One region of the Pantoea sp. SGAir0418 genome, then DNA from elsewhere that is predicted to be linked to it. Evidence: predicted binding sites of a transcription regulator. Region 1 holds the regulator's gene; each other region holds the start of a gene.
What was found. Region 1 encodes PurR, which represses purine synthesis genes. Its sites were predicted from a motif close to CANGCAAACGTTTGCNTG; they were not measured.
Positions count from the first base shown of each region.

Region 2: the regulator PurR is predicted to act here: its motif matches at 1,190-1,207, upstream of purT (formate-dependent phosphoribosylglycinamide formyltransferase).
Region 3: the regulator PurR is predicted to act here: its motif matches at 1,235-1,252, upstream of C1N84_RS07435 (NCS2 family permease).
Region 4: the regulator PurR is predicted to act here: its motif matches at 2,167-2,184, upstream of C1N84_RS16815 (nucleoside-specific channel-forming protein Tsx).

Region 1 covers NZ_CP027911.1:2,251,075-2,254,283, forward strand. The annotation lists gene C1N84_RS10345 (C40 family peptidase) at 1-661, shown strand, start outside; gene C1N84_RS10350 (cytochrome bd-I oxidase subunit CydH) at 718-807, opposite strand; gene purR (HTH-type transcriptional repressor PurR) at 1,081-2,106, shown strand; gene punR (DNA-binding transcriptional activator PunR) at 2,103-3,014, opposite strand; gene punC (purine nucleoside transporter PunC) at 3,124-3,209, shown strand, end outside.
Region 2 covers NZ_CP027911.1:1,818,761-1,821,969, reverse strand. The annotation lists gene C1N84_RS08320 (prolyl oligopeptidase family serine peptidase) at 1-322, opposite strand, end outside; gene C1N84_RS08315 (tellurite resistance TerB family protein) at 442-1,083, opposite strand; gene purT (formate-dependent phosphoribosylglycinamide formyltransferase) at 1,245-2,423, shown strand; gene C1N84_RS08305 (bifunctional 4-hydroxy-2-oxoglutarate aldolase/2-dehydro-3-deoxy-phosphogluconate aldolase) at 2,502-3,155, opposite strand.
Region 3 covers NZ_CP027911.1:1,644,056-1,647,264, forward strand. The annotation lists gene C1N84_RS07425 (carbohydrate kinase family protein) at 1-312, shown strand, start outside; gene C1N84_RS07430 (response regulator) at 249-995, opposite strand; gene C1N84_RS07435 (NCS2 family permease) at 1,450-2,748, shown strand; gene C1N84_RS07440 (hypothetical protein) at 3,009-3,209, shown strand, end outside.
Region 4 covers NZ_CP027911.1:3,587,460-3,590,668, reverse strand. The annotation lists gene C1N84_RS16825 (LysR family transcriptional regulator) at 1-505, shown strand, start outside; gene yjdN (VOC family metalloprotein YjdN) at 577-1,014, shown strand; gene C1N84_RS16815 (nucleoside-specific channel-forming protein Tsx) at 1,060-1,926, opposite strand; gene C1N84_RS16810 (sensor histidine kinase) at 2,257-3,209, opposite strand, start outside.

The sequences.
Region 1 (3,209 bases):
GCGTCGCAAACGACGCCCGGTGAAAACCACCAGCAAAAAGTCACGCCTGACGTCAGTACAGAAGTTCAGGCTGAAAAAACAGCAGAAAAGCGAAACGGTACTTCAGCACACCACGCAGCGCAAATCCTCACTTAAGCTCAGTGCGAAAAAATATGGTCATCAGCGGCTGGCGAAAAAATCGCGTGACGTTGCCGTTGATGATGAAGTGCAGCAGCTGAGCGGCATTAAAATGAGCAAGGCCCACCGCCTGCGCTATCAAAAAGCACGTGAAACCGCGATGACGAAACTGATGGGCCAGCTGGGTAAACCGTATCAGTGGGGAGGCACCTCACCGCACACCGGTTTCGACTGCAGTGGTTTAGTGTGGTACGCCTACAAAGATCTGGTGAAGTTTAAATTTCCCCGTACCGCTAATGAGATGTATCACCTGCGCGACGCCGCGCCGATCAAGCGCGAGATGCTGGAGAAAGGCGATCTGGTGTTCTTCCGCATCAACAACCGCGGCACCGCCGACCATGTCGGGGTTTATCTGGGCAATGGTAAATTCATTCAGTCTCCGCGCACCGGTAAGGACATTCAGATTAGCGCGCTGGGCGAGGATTACTGGCAGAAGCATTACGTTGGCGCGCGCCGTATGATGACGCCGAAAACCGTGCGCTAACCTCAGCGTTGCGCAACAAAAAAGCCGGTGGCTGTTCAGCAGCACCGGCTTTTTTATTAATGCAGAATGGCGGTAAAGCTAAAGGCAATAATCATCAGCAGAGCAGCGGCGGTGGTGGTCAATGCCAGTTTTAAATCGGTACTCATCACAACTCCTTAGTCACACAGTTTGCATGGTTAAATAATTTTCGCACAGTGATGGGCAAAAATCTCGTGTTATCCGCCCCGGCTTGCTAGAATCGCCGCCTTTCGTTGCGCAACAGATTTAGCGCATGCTGCATTGACAGCCTGCTGAAGGATGTTTCCCTGCCCGATTAAGCAGATTAGCCCTGATATTCAGGGCGCAAAACCATTAGCAGACGCAAACGTTTAACAATATACTTATCAGTAAGTTGCGATAAGCCCAGGAGTACCATTTTCATGGCAACCATTAAAGATGTGGCGAAACGCGCCGGGGTCTCAACCACCACGGTTTCGCATGTCATCAACAAAACGCGTTTTGTCGCGGAAGAGACGCGTAACGCCGTATGGGAAGCGATTAAAGCGCTGCACTACTCACCGAGCGCGGTGGCCCGCAGCCTGAAGGTGAATCACACCAAGACGCTGGGCCTGCTGGCGACCTCCAGCGAAGCGCCCTACTTCGCCGAAATTATTGAAGCCGTGGAGAATCACTGCTTTGAGCGTGGTTACACGCTGATTCTCGGCAACGCGCATAACGATCTGCAAAAACAGCGCGCTTATCTTTCGATGATGGCGCAAAAGCGCGTCGATGGCCTGCTGGTCATGTGCTCCGAATATCCCGACGATCTGCTGCAGATGCTGGAAGAGAACCGCAATATCCCGATGGTGGTCATGGACTGGGGCGAATCGCGCGGGGACTTTACCGATACCGTGCAGGACAATGCGTTCCACGGCGGTTACCTCGCCGGGCGTTACCTGATTGAGCGCGGCCATCGCGACATCGGTGCCATCCCCGGCCAGATGGAGCGCAACACCGGTGGTGGCCGTCATGCGGGTTTTCTGCAGGCGATGCAGGAAGCGGGCATCAGCGTCCGTCCCGAGTGGATTGTGCAGGGTGACTTCGAACCGGAGTCAGGTTATCAGGCAATGCAGCAGATCCTGAACCAGAAACAGCGCCCGACGGCGGTGTTCTGCGGCGGCGATATCATGGCGATGGGCGCGATTTGCGCGGCCGACGAGATGGGACTGCGCGTGCCGCAGGATATTTCGGTAATTGGCTATGACAATGTGCGCAACGCGCGCTACTTCACCCCGGCGCTGACAACCGTGCACCAGCCGAAAGCGCAGCTGGGGGAAAAGGCACTGGAGATGCTGCTGGACCGCATCACCAGCAAACGCGAAGAGCCGCAGACCATTGAAGTGCAGCCCACGCTGATTGAGCGCCGCTCCGTGGCCGATGGCCCGTTCCGCGATTACCGCCGTTAAGCCGCCTTCTCGCTGAGCCACTCGTGGTTCAGCGTCTCCGCATCGCCCAGATATTCCAGTAACCACGCCAGCGCCGGTGACGCGCGCTGCTCAGACCAACTGACGCAACACGGGCTGTCCGGAAACGGCTGCGGCAACGCCAGCTCCACCAGCGCGCCGCTGTCCAGCAGCGGGCGCGCCAGGTGGCCCGGCACCATGCCCACGCACAATCCGGCCTGCAGGCAATCCAGCCCGGTTTCCCACTCCGGCACCACCAGCCGCCGCTGGTTATCCAGCGTCCACGTCATGCGGCGCGGCAGCGCGCGCGACGTATCTTCCAGCACCAGCGACGGCCAGGCGCGCAGGGTTTCGTCATCCAGCTGCGGACTGTGGGCCAGCGCATGCTGCGGACTCACCACGCAGCGCCAGTTGAGCGCGCCCATATCCTGAAAGGCGAAGCGGCCGCCGACCGGAATGGCCTGGGTGGCGCCAATCGCCACATCGACACGACCATCAGCCAGCGCGTCCCACACGCCGTTAAATACTTCGTAGCTGATGATCAGCTCCATATCGGGGAAATGGCGGTAAAAATCCTTTACCAGCTGGCGGGTACGCTGCGGTTTGACGATGCAATCTACCGCGATGCTGAGCTGACCGCGCCAGCCGTTAGCCAGCTGCTGACATTGACGGCGCGTGGCCAGCATTTTTTTGATAACAGAACGCCCTTCACGCACAAAATGCTCGCCTGCTGCCGTCAGCACCACTTCGCGATGCTGCCGCTCAAACAGCGGTACCGCCAGCCAGCCTTCCAGCTGGCGCACGGTATAGCTGATGGCAGAGGGCACGCGGTGCAGCTCCTGCGCCGCCGCGCTAAAACTGCCGGTGCGCGCAACCGCGTCCACCACTTCAAGCGCATATTCTGACCACATAATTTTCCCTTCAAAAATTTTAACAGCACCCTGCAAATATTAGCGTTTCACAAAGCCCGCTGCCCCCTTTTACACTCCCCGCCGTTCAACCTGCCGAATGAGAAAAACCATGCTGTCATCCAAAGGATTTCTGCCTTACCTTGCCGTGCTGAGCATGCTCGGCTTTCTGGCCACCGATATGTATTTACCCGCCTT
Region 2 (3,209 bases), 430 kb from region 1:
CGGGCGCATCCACCGGCTGGCGGAAATAGGCCGCGTACTCATTGCCGGCTTCATAGCGACTTTGATAGCGGTAGCCGTTTCTCACATACGGTACCGAGTGGTCCTGCGCCGGCAGCCGATCGATAATCTCCTTCAGCACCCGATCCTGCAGCGCATCCTGAGAAGCCATCATCGCTTTACCGTAGCGGTTTTCCGCCTCCAGATAAGCCAGTACCTCGGGGTTTTGCCGGTCATCATCACGCAGCCAGAAATAGTTATCGGTGCGCGTTTCGCCGTGTAACGTCATGTGGTGGGGGATTTTTTTCGCTTGCGGCTGATTCATTACAGAGTTTCTCCCTGAAAGACGACATCCTGCAAGCGTGGCACTTCTGGCAGAGGAAGCCAAGCCGGAAACGCACGCGAAGTGTAACCGGAGGCCGCCACAGCCGCCCCCGGCGTGACTCAGGCCGCTTTTTCCGCCGCGATGTCGCGCTGAATACCGTCGCGCACGTCCTGCGGAATTTTTAGCGCATCGCCGAGCGCGGAGAGATAACTGCGTTCCATGAAATGATCGACATCGATCGCCGCGCAGCTAAGGAAATAGAGTTCCAGCGCTTCCTCTTCGTTTTTCACGTCGGCGGCCAGCCACTGCGGATCGAGCGGACGGTTCATTGCCTGCTGAATCAGCGCTTCCGCCTGCGCACCGTAACCGGCCTGATGGATATTCTGCTCGATGGCCGTGCGCTCGCGATCGTCAATGTGCCCGTCGCTTTTCGCAGCAAACACCAGCGCGGTTACCAGTCGCTCCGCGCGCTGGTCGAGCGGCGTCTGCAGCTGGCCAAACGCAGGCTCATCCTGATGGGTTTCACGCACGCGCTGCTTGTATTTATTCCACAGCACCGCGCCTGCCGCGGCGCCGCCACCGACCAGCAGCGCGGTGCCGCCGTATTTGGTTAATAGCTTGCGCGACGATTTGCTGGCAACCAGTAAACCCGCCAGGCCACCGAGCGCGCCGGGTGCCAGCATATCGCTCAGGCCGCCTGATTTGCCGTCACCGCCCTTCTTTGCCAGAACCGATTGAATTTGCTGCAGCCAGTTACTCATCGTTTAACTCCTGTTTAAGTTTCCGCTCACTATGCTGCCGCACGCTGTGTCAGTTAACGTCAGAGCCGGCAAAGTATGGCAAAGCCGGACGTGCGCAATGCGTGAGTACGCAAACGTTTTCGTTTATACTGCGCGCGCATTTTGACTGCTAAGGTGAAATTATGACGACTCTCGGAACCGCGCTGCGTCCTGCCGCAACGCGTGTCATGCTGTTAGGTTCAGGTGAATTGGGCAAAGAGGTGGCGCTGGAGTGTCAGCGTCTCGGGGTGGAAGTGATCGCCGTCGATCGCTATGCCGATGCCCCGGCGATGCACGTTGCGCATCGCAGCCACGTCATTAACATGCTGGACGGTGACGCACTGGCGGCGCTGATTGCGCAGGAGCAGCCCCACTTTGTGGTGCCGGAAATTGAAGCCATCGCCACCGAAAAACTGCTGGAGCTGGAAGCGCAGGGGCAAAAAGTGGTGCCGACGGCCCGTGCTGCGCGTCTGACCATGAACCGCGAAGGCATTCGCCGTCTGGCGGCAGAAGAGCTGGCGTTACCGACCTCAACCTATCAGTTTGCGGATAGCAAAGCGCGTTTCGTCGCGGCCGCGCACGAGATCGGTTTTCCCTGCATCGTGAAACCGGTAATGAGCTCCTCCGGTAAAGGCCAGAGTTTCATTCGCGAAGCCAGCCAGCTGGATCACGCCTGGGATTACGCGCAGCAAGGCGGACGCGCGGGCGCGGGCCGGGTGATTGTCGAGGGCGTCGTGAAGTTCGATTTTGAAATCACCCTGCTGACCATCAGCGCGGTGGACGGCATCCACTTTTGCGCGCCAATTGGTCATCGTCAGGAAGACGGTGATTATCGTGAATCCTGGCAGCCGCAGCAGATGAGCGAACTGGCCCTGCAGCGCGCGCAGGACATCGCCGCTAACGTGGTGAAAGCGCTGGGCGGTTACGGCCTGTTTGGCGTGGAGCTGTTTGTGTGCGGCGACGAGGTGGTGTTCAGCGAAGTCTCTCCGCGTCCGCACGATACCGGTATGGTGACGCTGATTTCGCAGGATCTCTCTGAGTTCGCGCTGCACGTGCGCGCCTTCCTCGGCCTGCCGATTGGCGGCATTCGCCAGTATGGACCGGCTGCTTCGGCGGTGATCCTGCCACAGCTCGATAGCCACAACGTGCAGTTTGTGAATGTGGAAGCCGCACTTGGCGCCGGTTTGCAGCTGCGCCTGTTTGGTAAGCCGGAAATTGCGGGGCAGCGCCGTCTGGGTGTCGCGCTGGCGACCGGTGACAGCACCGATGATGCCGTGGCTCGCGCCATTGCCAGCGCCGCGGCGGTGCAGGTTCAGGGCTGATTGCCCGGGTGGTGAAGCGTTGTCATCACCACCCGTAAAGATGGATTGCTGCCGCGTAGCCTCTGTGCGGCAGCGTTATTACCGATCAGCGGGGGAAGCCGCGCCCGCCACTGCCTCACGCGCCAGCTGCGTAATGCGATCCCAGTCGCCGCTCTCCAGCGCATCGTTTGGCACCAGCCACGAACCGCCAATACACAGCACGCTTTTCAGCGCCAGATAGTCACGATAGTTGGCTGGTGAAATGCCGCCGGTCGGGCAGAAACGCACCTGCGGGAATGGACCACCAATCGCCGCCAGCGCTTTGACGCCGCCGTTCGCCTCTGCCGGGAAGAACTTGAACTCGCGCAAACCATAATCCATACCAACCATCAGTTCCGACACGGTGCTGATGCCAGGAATCAGTGGCACCGGTCCTTCCACCGCCGCCTTGAGCAGCGGTTCGGTGAGCCCCGGGCTAATGACAAACTGCGCACCGGCGTCGGTCACTTCTTTCAGCTGCTGGGTATTGATCACCGTGCCGGCACCCACAATCGCTTCCGGAACTTCTTTGATCATTGCCCGCAGCGCATCCATTGCTACCGGCGTGCGCAGCGTCACTTCCAGCACGCGTACGCCACCTGCGACCAGCGCTTTGGCCATCGGCACCGCATGTTCCAGCTTGTTGACGACAATCACCGGCACAACCGGGCCGGTAGTCAGAATCTGTTCCGCACTCGTTTTCCAGTTCTTCATTACGTTTCCTCAGGAGAGACAGCCCAACGCGCGGTCCGGCTGTCAGAAAGAGAG
Region 3 (3,209 bases), 610 kb from region 1:
GGCGCCTGGGGCCAGCAGTCAGCGGGCGACGGCCTGTGGCAGCCCGCCTGGTGCTTAGCGGCAGAGGAGATTGTCGGCAGCGTCGGGGCGGGCGATGCCTTCTGCGCCGGCGTGCTGTACGCCAGCCATCAGAACTACAGCCTGCAGCAGACGTTAAAGCTGGCCCATACCTGCGCCAGCTTTAATCTGCATGCGGCCAACGCGCTGGACGGCATCCGGCCACTGAGCGAGATGCAGCGCTGGATGGATCAGGCGATTTGCGTTTCGCGCGCCGCGGCGGACGGGCGCATCACATCGGCGGAAAAAACATAGCCCAGTCCGCGAATGGTGCGGATCAGGATCGGCTGATGCGGATTAGCCTCGATTTTGCGTCTGAGGCGCATGATCAGCACATCAATGGTGCGATCGAACACGTCAAGGCTCTCGCTGTGGGTCAGCTCCAGCAGCTGGTCGCGCGTCAGAACCTTACGCGCGTGGCCGACCAGCGCGCGCAGCAGGCTGTATTCGCCCTGGGTGAGCGGTACGCTTTCACGCTGCGGATTGAACAGCTGACAACGCACATCATCCAGCCGCCAGCCGTTGAACTGCCAGCCCGCATCGGCTGCTGCTTCCGGCTGCGCCAGTCGCCCGCAGCGGCGTAGCGCCGCACGGGCCCGCGCCACCACCACGCGGGGATTAAAGGGTTTGGCGATATAGTCGTCGGCACCCATCTCCAGTCCAACCACCATATCGGCTTCCGATCCCATGCCGGTCAGCATGATCACCAGCAGTTCAGGGCGCTGACGCTGCATCTGCTGTAATACCAGCAGGCCGTTGGTATCGGGCAGCATCATATCCAGCATCACCAGGGAGATTTCCGGATGCTGCGCCAGCAGCGCCAGGGCGTCGCGCCCCTGATGACAGCTATAAACGGTAAACACATGTTCGCTCAGCACATCGTGCAGCAATTCGCAGATGGCACGATCATCATCAACGACCAGAATCGCGGGCTTCATTGCACTGCCTCTTTTGTTGCGAAAGGGTTAAACGCAGTGTAACCCGGCGTTTTTAAGCTGCTGAAACGCGCAGCAGAAACGTGAGCGCCATCGCCTGGCAGAGTGTGAAAGCGTGCGTTACCGCAATATTTCATCCCCTGCTGCGCACGGCGGGAAAACGTTTGCGCGCAGGTGGTGCAATGCACCATAATCGCGCCTCGTTCTGGTTCAGAATTTTCTTAGCCGCAACGGCACGCTGAAACGGAAACGATTGCGTCAGGGAGTGGCATAGCAATTGCTATGTGGACAGGGGATAGCACACGACGTTCTGCTGCCAGCGGTGGCAAAACGCCGGCATAAAAAAATAATTTTCCTCACTTTTTCCGCGTCAGCTTAGCCACCACGCGCGGAATAGCGGGAAAACGCCTTGGCAAGAGAGAGCAGGCCTGCGGGCCGTCTCCGCTGATGAGAGATGATGATGTTAGAAAAACTTTTTAAGTTAAAAGCTCACCACACCACGGTGCGCACCGAAATCATTGCCGGTATCACGACCTTTCTGGCAATGGCCTACATCCTGTTTGTGAACCCCAGCATCCTCGGGGCGACCGGTATGGATAAAGGCTCGGTATTTGTTGCCACCTGTCTGGCCGCGGCCATCGGTTCGATTCTGATGGGCCTGATCGCTAACTATCCGATCGCGCTGGCACCGGGCATGGGCCTGAACGCCTTTTTCACCTACACCGTGGTGCTGCATATGGGCTACACCTGGCAGATCGCGCTGGGTGCGGTGTTCCTCTCGGCGGTGATCTTCTTTGCGCTGTCGATTTTTAAAATTCGCGAATGGATTATTGCCAGCATTCCGCTGCCGCTGCGTGCCGGGATTGCGGCAGGCATTGGCCTGTTCCTCGCACTGATTGCGCTGGAAGGGGCGGGCATCGTGGTGGATAACCCGGCTACGCTGGTCGGTCTGGGCGACCTCACCAAACCGGGTCCGCTGCTGGCGCTGCTTGGCTTCTTTATCATTGTGGTGCTGGAAGCGCGTCGCGTCACCGGAGCCGTACTGATCGGCATTCTGGTTGTTACTTTTATCTCGATGGGCATTGGCCTGACGCCGTTCGCGGGCGTGTTCTCTGCGCCGCCGTCGATTGCGCCGACCTTTATGCAGCTGGATATCGCCGGCGCGTTCAACGTAGGCCTGGTGAGCGTGATCTTTGCGTTCCTGTTTGTCGACGTGTTTGATAACACCGGCACGCTGCTGGGCGTGACGAAACGCGCCGGTCTGGCCGATGAGCAGGGCAACGTGCCGAAAATGGGCCGTGCGCTGATCGCCGATAGCGCCGCTGCGCTGTTCGGTTCACTGCTGGGTACCTCAACCACCACCAGCTATGTGGAGTCCGCTGCGGGCGTCAGCGCCGGCGGCCGTACCGGTCTGACGGCGATTGTGGTCGCCATTCTGTTCCTGCTCAGCCTGTTCTTCTCGCCACTGGCGGGTAGCGTGCCGGTCTACGCCACGGCGCCAGCGCTGCTGTTCGTCGCGGTGCTGATGGCTTCCGGTCTGGCAGAAATTGACTGGAAAGATGTCACCACGGCGGCACCGGTCACCGTGACCGCGCTGACCATGCCGCTGACTTACTCGATCGCCAACGGTATCGCCTTTGGTTTTATTACCTGGACGGTGGTGAAACTGCTGAGTGGCCGCACCAAAGAGGTCAATGCGGCGCTGGTGATTCTGTCGATTCTGTTTGTGATTAAACTCGGCTGGCTGAGTGCCTGATTCTGTGTTACGGAAGCCCGCCCGGGCTTCCGTGTAATTTGTTACATTCGCGCAATGATTGTTTGCGTGATGTCTCGCAATTCCTGCCCGTCCCCACTTTTCTCTTTCAGGCCTGTTGTTTACTGTCTCTCCGTAAATTCTGCCATGCGCAAATTTTTTGCCTGCAGTGGCGGGATCGTGGAATGTTTAATCGCTGCCGCTCTGCTTAAATAGCGGTGTAGTGAGGCGATGACACAAGGTTGCTGAAGAAGGACAAGATAATGGATTATCCCGTTTGCACGCTGCCGCATCGGTTGCCGCCTCGCCTTCTGGCGTTAAGAAATCAGGGAGCACCGCTAATGGTACGATTAACCCAACACGTAGAACAGCTGGCGAACACCACCCAGCTGTTACAGCAGGATGTTGCGGTCCTGACCGCGCGTTTTGAAAACCTTGCAACCAGAGCGGACGTGGAACGCGTG
Region 4 (3,209 bases), 1.3 Mb from region 1:
GCTGGTGTCGATGGTGCATGAACTGCGTCAGGGCGCGCTGGATTTCACCATCAATACCTACGACCGGCATCACTTCGATCAGGAGCTGATTTTCGAGCGGCTGATGCAGCGCGAGTATCAGGTGGTGATGCGTAAAGGGCATCCGATGGCGCATGCGCGCTCGCTGGCCGAGTTGCAACATTGCAACTGGACCATGCCGACGCCGCAGGGCAGTTATTACCGACTGCTGCATGACCTGTTCGGTGAGCGCGGCATGGCACCCAAAATCGCGGTGACCTGCGAGACCTTTATGGCCTGCACCAGCCTGGTGGCGAAGAGTGATTTTGTCAGCATCATTTCGCGCGACGTAATTGAAGACCCTACGCACGGCGGGCAGCTGATCGCGCTGGATCTCGACGATCCGCTGCCGAAAGCCACCTTCTATCTGATTCAGCGTAAAGACACCGCGCTGACGCCGATGAGCGCTTACATGGCGCAGCTGTTCCGCCGCTACTGCCAGCCGTGACGGGCGAAAAACTGCATCGTCTACACTTTAGGTGTACGACACGCGTTAACGCACTCTCAACGGAGGTTACGATGCAGGTGAGTCCTTATTTATTTCTCTATGGCCGCTGTGAAGAAGCCATTGCCTTCTATCTGGAGGCCACCGGCGGCGAAATTCTGCAAAAAATGACGTTTGGTGATATGCCGGAGCAGGGCGAGCAGGTGGGCGATCGGTCGGCGCCGCCGCTGCCGCCGGAAAAGATTATGCATGCGCATCTGCGCATTGGTCAGGGCGAGCTGATGCTGAGTGATGGCAATACCGCCCAGCCACCGGCGTCCGAGCATGCCGGTTATGCGGTGAGCCTGGCCACGCCAGATGAAGCGGAGGGTAAAGCCTGGTTTGATAAGCTCTCTGCGGGCGGCAAAGTGACCACTGAATGGCAGAAAACCTTCTGGTCGAACGGCTTCGGGATGTTTATCGATAAGTTTGGCATCCCATGGCGCATCAACGTGGTGAAGCCACAGGCGTAACCGACTGGCGTGGCCGCGATGGTGAGCGGCCACGCCGGAAGCGGTTTAGAAGTTGTAACCCACCACCAGGTAGTAACCCCAGCCGGTTGATTTCACTTCAAACGGACCGTTGCCGAAGTTTAGCTCCTGGCCATCAGCCCACTGGCCGCCGTTGTGGAAGTAACGCGCCACGGTAGAGACATGCCAGTGATCGTAGTTCAGCGACAGAATGTGGCTGGAGGCAATCGAGTTGCTGGTGCGCGAGCGGTCAGACTTGTCACGCAGATCGGAGCCCCAGTCAAAGTTGGTGAAGCCGATATAGCTCAGCTTGCCGCCCCACAGGTCGGTAATCGGCACAAAGTATTTCACCTTGAAGCGATAACCATCCCAGCTGTTTTCGTTCGCCGCACCGTAGTTTTCCCACTGGTATTTCGCGTACACGTTCAGTGACAGGCCGATATCGCTATGGGTATCGATGTCAGTACCCAGACCCATGTACCAGGTATTCTGACGGCTGTCGCTGTTGCGACCCATGTCGTAGATGTAGTTGTTAGCGAAGTACCACTCTTTGAACGGTCCGAACGCCAGGCTGGTGCCGGTCAGCTTATCAATGGAGAAGCGTGGCTCAATTTCCATGAACATCGGCGAACCGTGGTCAAAAATACCGTTGGCATTGCTATTACCCACGCCAAAGAAGTTGGTCAGGTCAAGGTAGCCGTAGAAATCAAACCAGTCCTTTTTAGTAAAGGCTTCGTATTCGAGATACACATCATTGTTGAACTGGGGTCCGAAGCGGGTGTGATAACTGCCTACCACGTTCACGCTCTGATGCCACCAGTCAGAAAGGTACTGCGGATCGCTTTCCGCCGCCTGTGCGGCGCCGGTCCAGCTACTGGCCAGTAAGGCCCCTGCTATCAACGTTTTAAATTTCATTATTTTTTAACCACTTGCTCGTGATCGCCGCGCAAATGCTGCGATCGGGTGAAATCGATCCCAGGGGATGGGCAGTGTGCTGTTGTCGCCGGTCTGACGCGCCGGATTTTCAGGCCCGCGTAATGTGCCTGTAACAGAGCGATAGAAAATAGATTTTGATCACGTTTGTCAAAAAGTGTTGCATTTGGATTCAGTAAATATGTGAAGTTGATCACATAAAGGCCGTGTAACGAACGGAACCCCGCAACCGTTTACGTTGTCGGGATACGCAGAGAACTGGCAGGAGAAGAAAATAGCCGGCGCGGATTATCGCGCCGGAGAGGAAAGACGTCAGGGAAGGGTTACGCGCACCTGCAGGCCACACACTTCACCCTGCGGGTTAAGGCAATTCGACAGCGCCACCTGCATCTGATGCTTCTGCGCCACGCTGCGCACGATCGACAATCCTAAGCCGCTGCCCTGCGCCTGGACATCCGGCGAGCGGGTAAAGCGATCGAAGGCGCGCTCAATAAACGACTCCGGCATGCCGGGGCCGTTATCGACAATATCCACTACCGTATGATGACCGACGCGATGCAGCAGCACATCCACCAGGCTGCCCTCCGGCGTGTGCAGCATGGCGTTGCCGATCAGGTTATCGAACAGGCTGCGCAGATCTGAGCGGCTGGCGTGCAGACGATAGTGCGCAGTGCCGTTGAAGCCGATATCAATGCCGCGCTTGTCAGCCACCACCATCAGCTGCTCAATGCTCTCCTTCAGCAGGTCATCAAGCTCAATGGTCTCGACGCTGGCGACCACGGACTGATCCTCCTGGCGTGAGATATTCAGCAACTGCGTCACCAGATGGCGCGTGCGCGTGACGCCCGCTTCCAGCTGATCAAACTGGCGGCTGGCTTCGCCCGGCAGGATGTGCTGACGCAGGTTCTCCAGCTGTAACGTGACGGCGGTGACCGGCGTGCGCAGTTCATGCGCGGCATCCTCAAGGAACTGGCGCTGTGACGACCAGGCCGCGCGTAGTTTATCCAGTAGCGAGTTATAGGCATCGACCAGCGGCAGCACTTCGTCCGGCAGACCGTCCGGCGACACGCTGTGCGGATGCAGGGTTTCTTGCGCCGCAATCTGGCGCGACGCTACGCGCAGATCGCGCGTAATGGCCCGTACCACCAGCCAAATCACCAGCAGCGACAGCGGCATCATCAGGATGAGCGGAATGATGGCGGAGAGTACGCGTTTCACCATCAGGCTCTTCATGTAGCCGACGTTGTGCAGCACCTGAATATTGC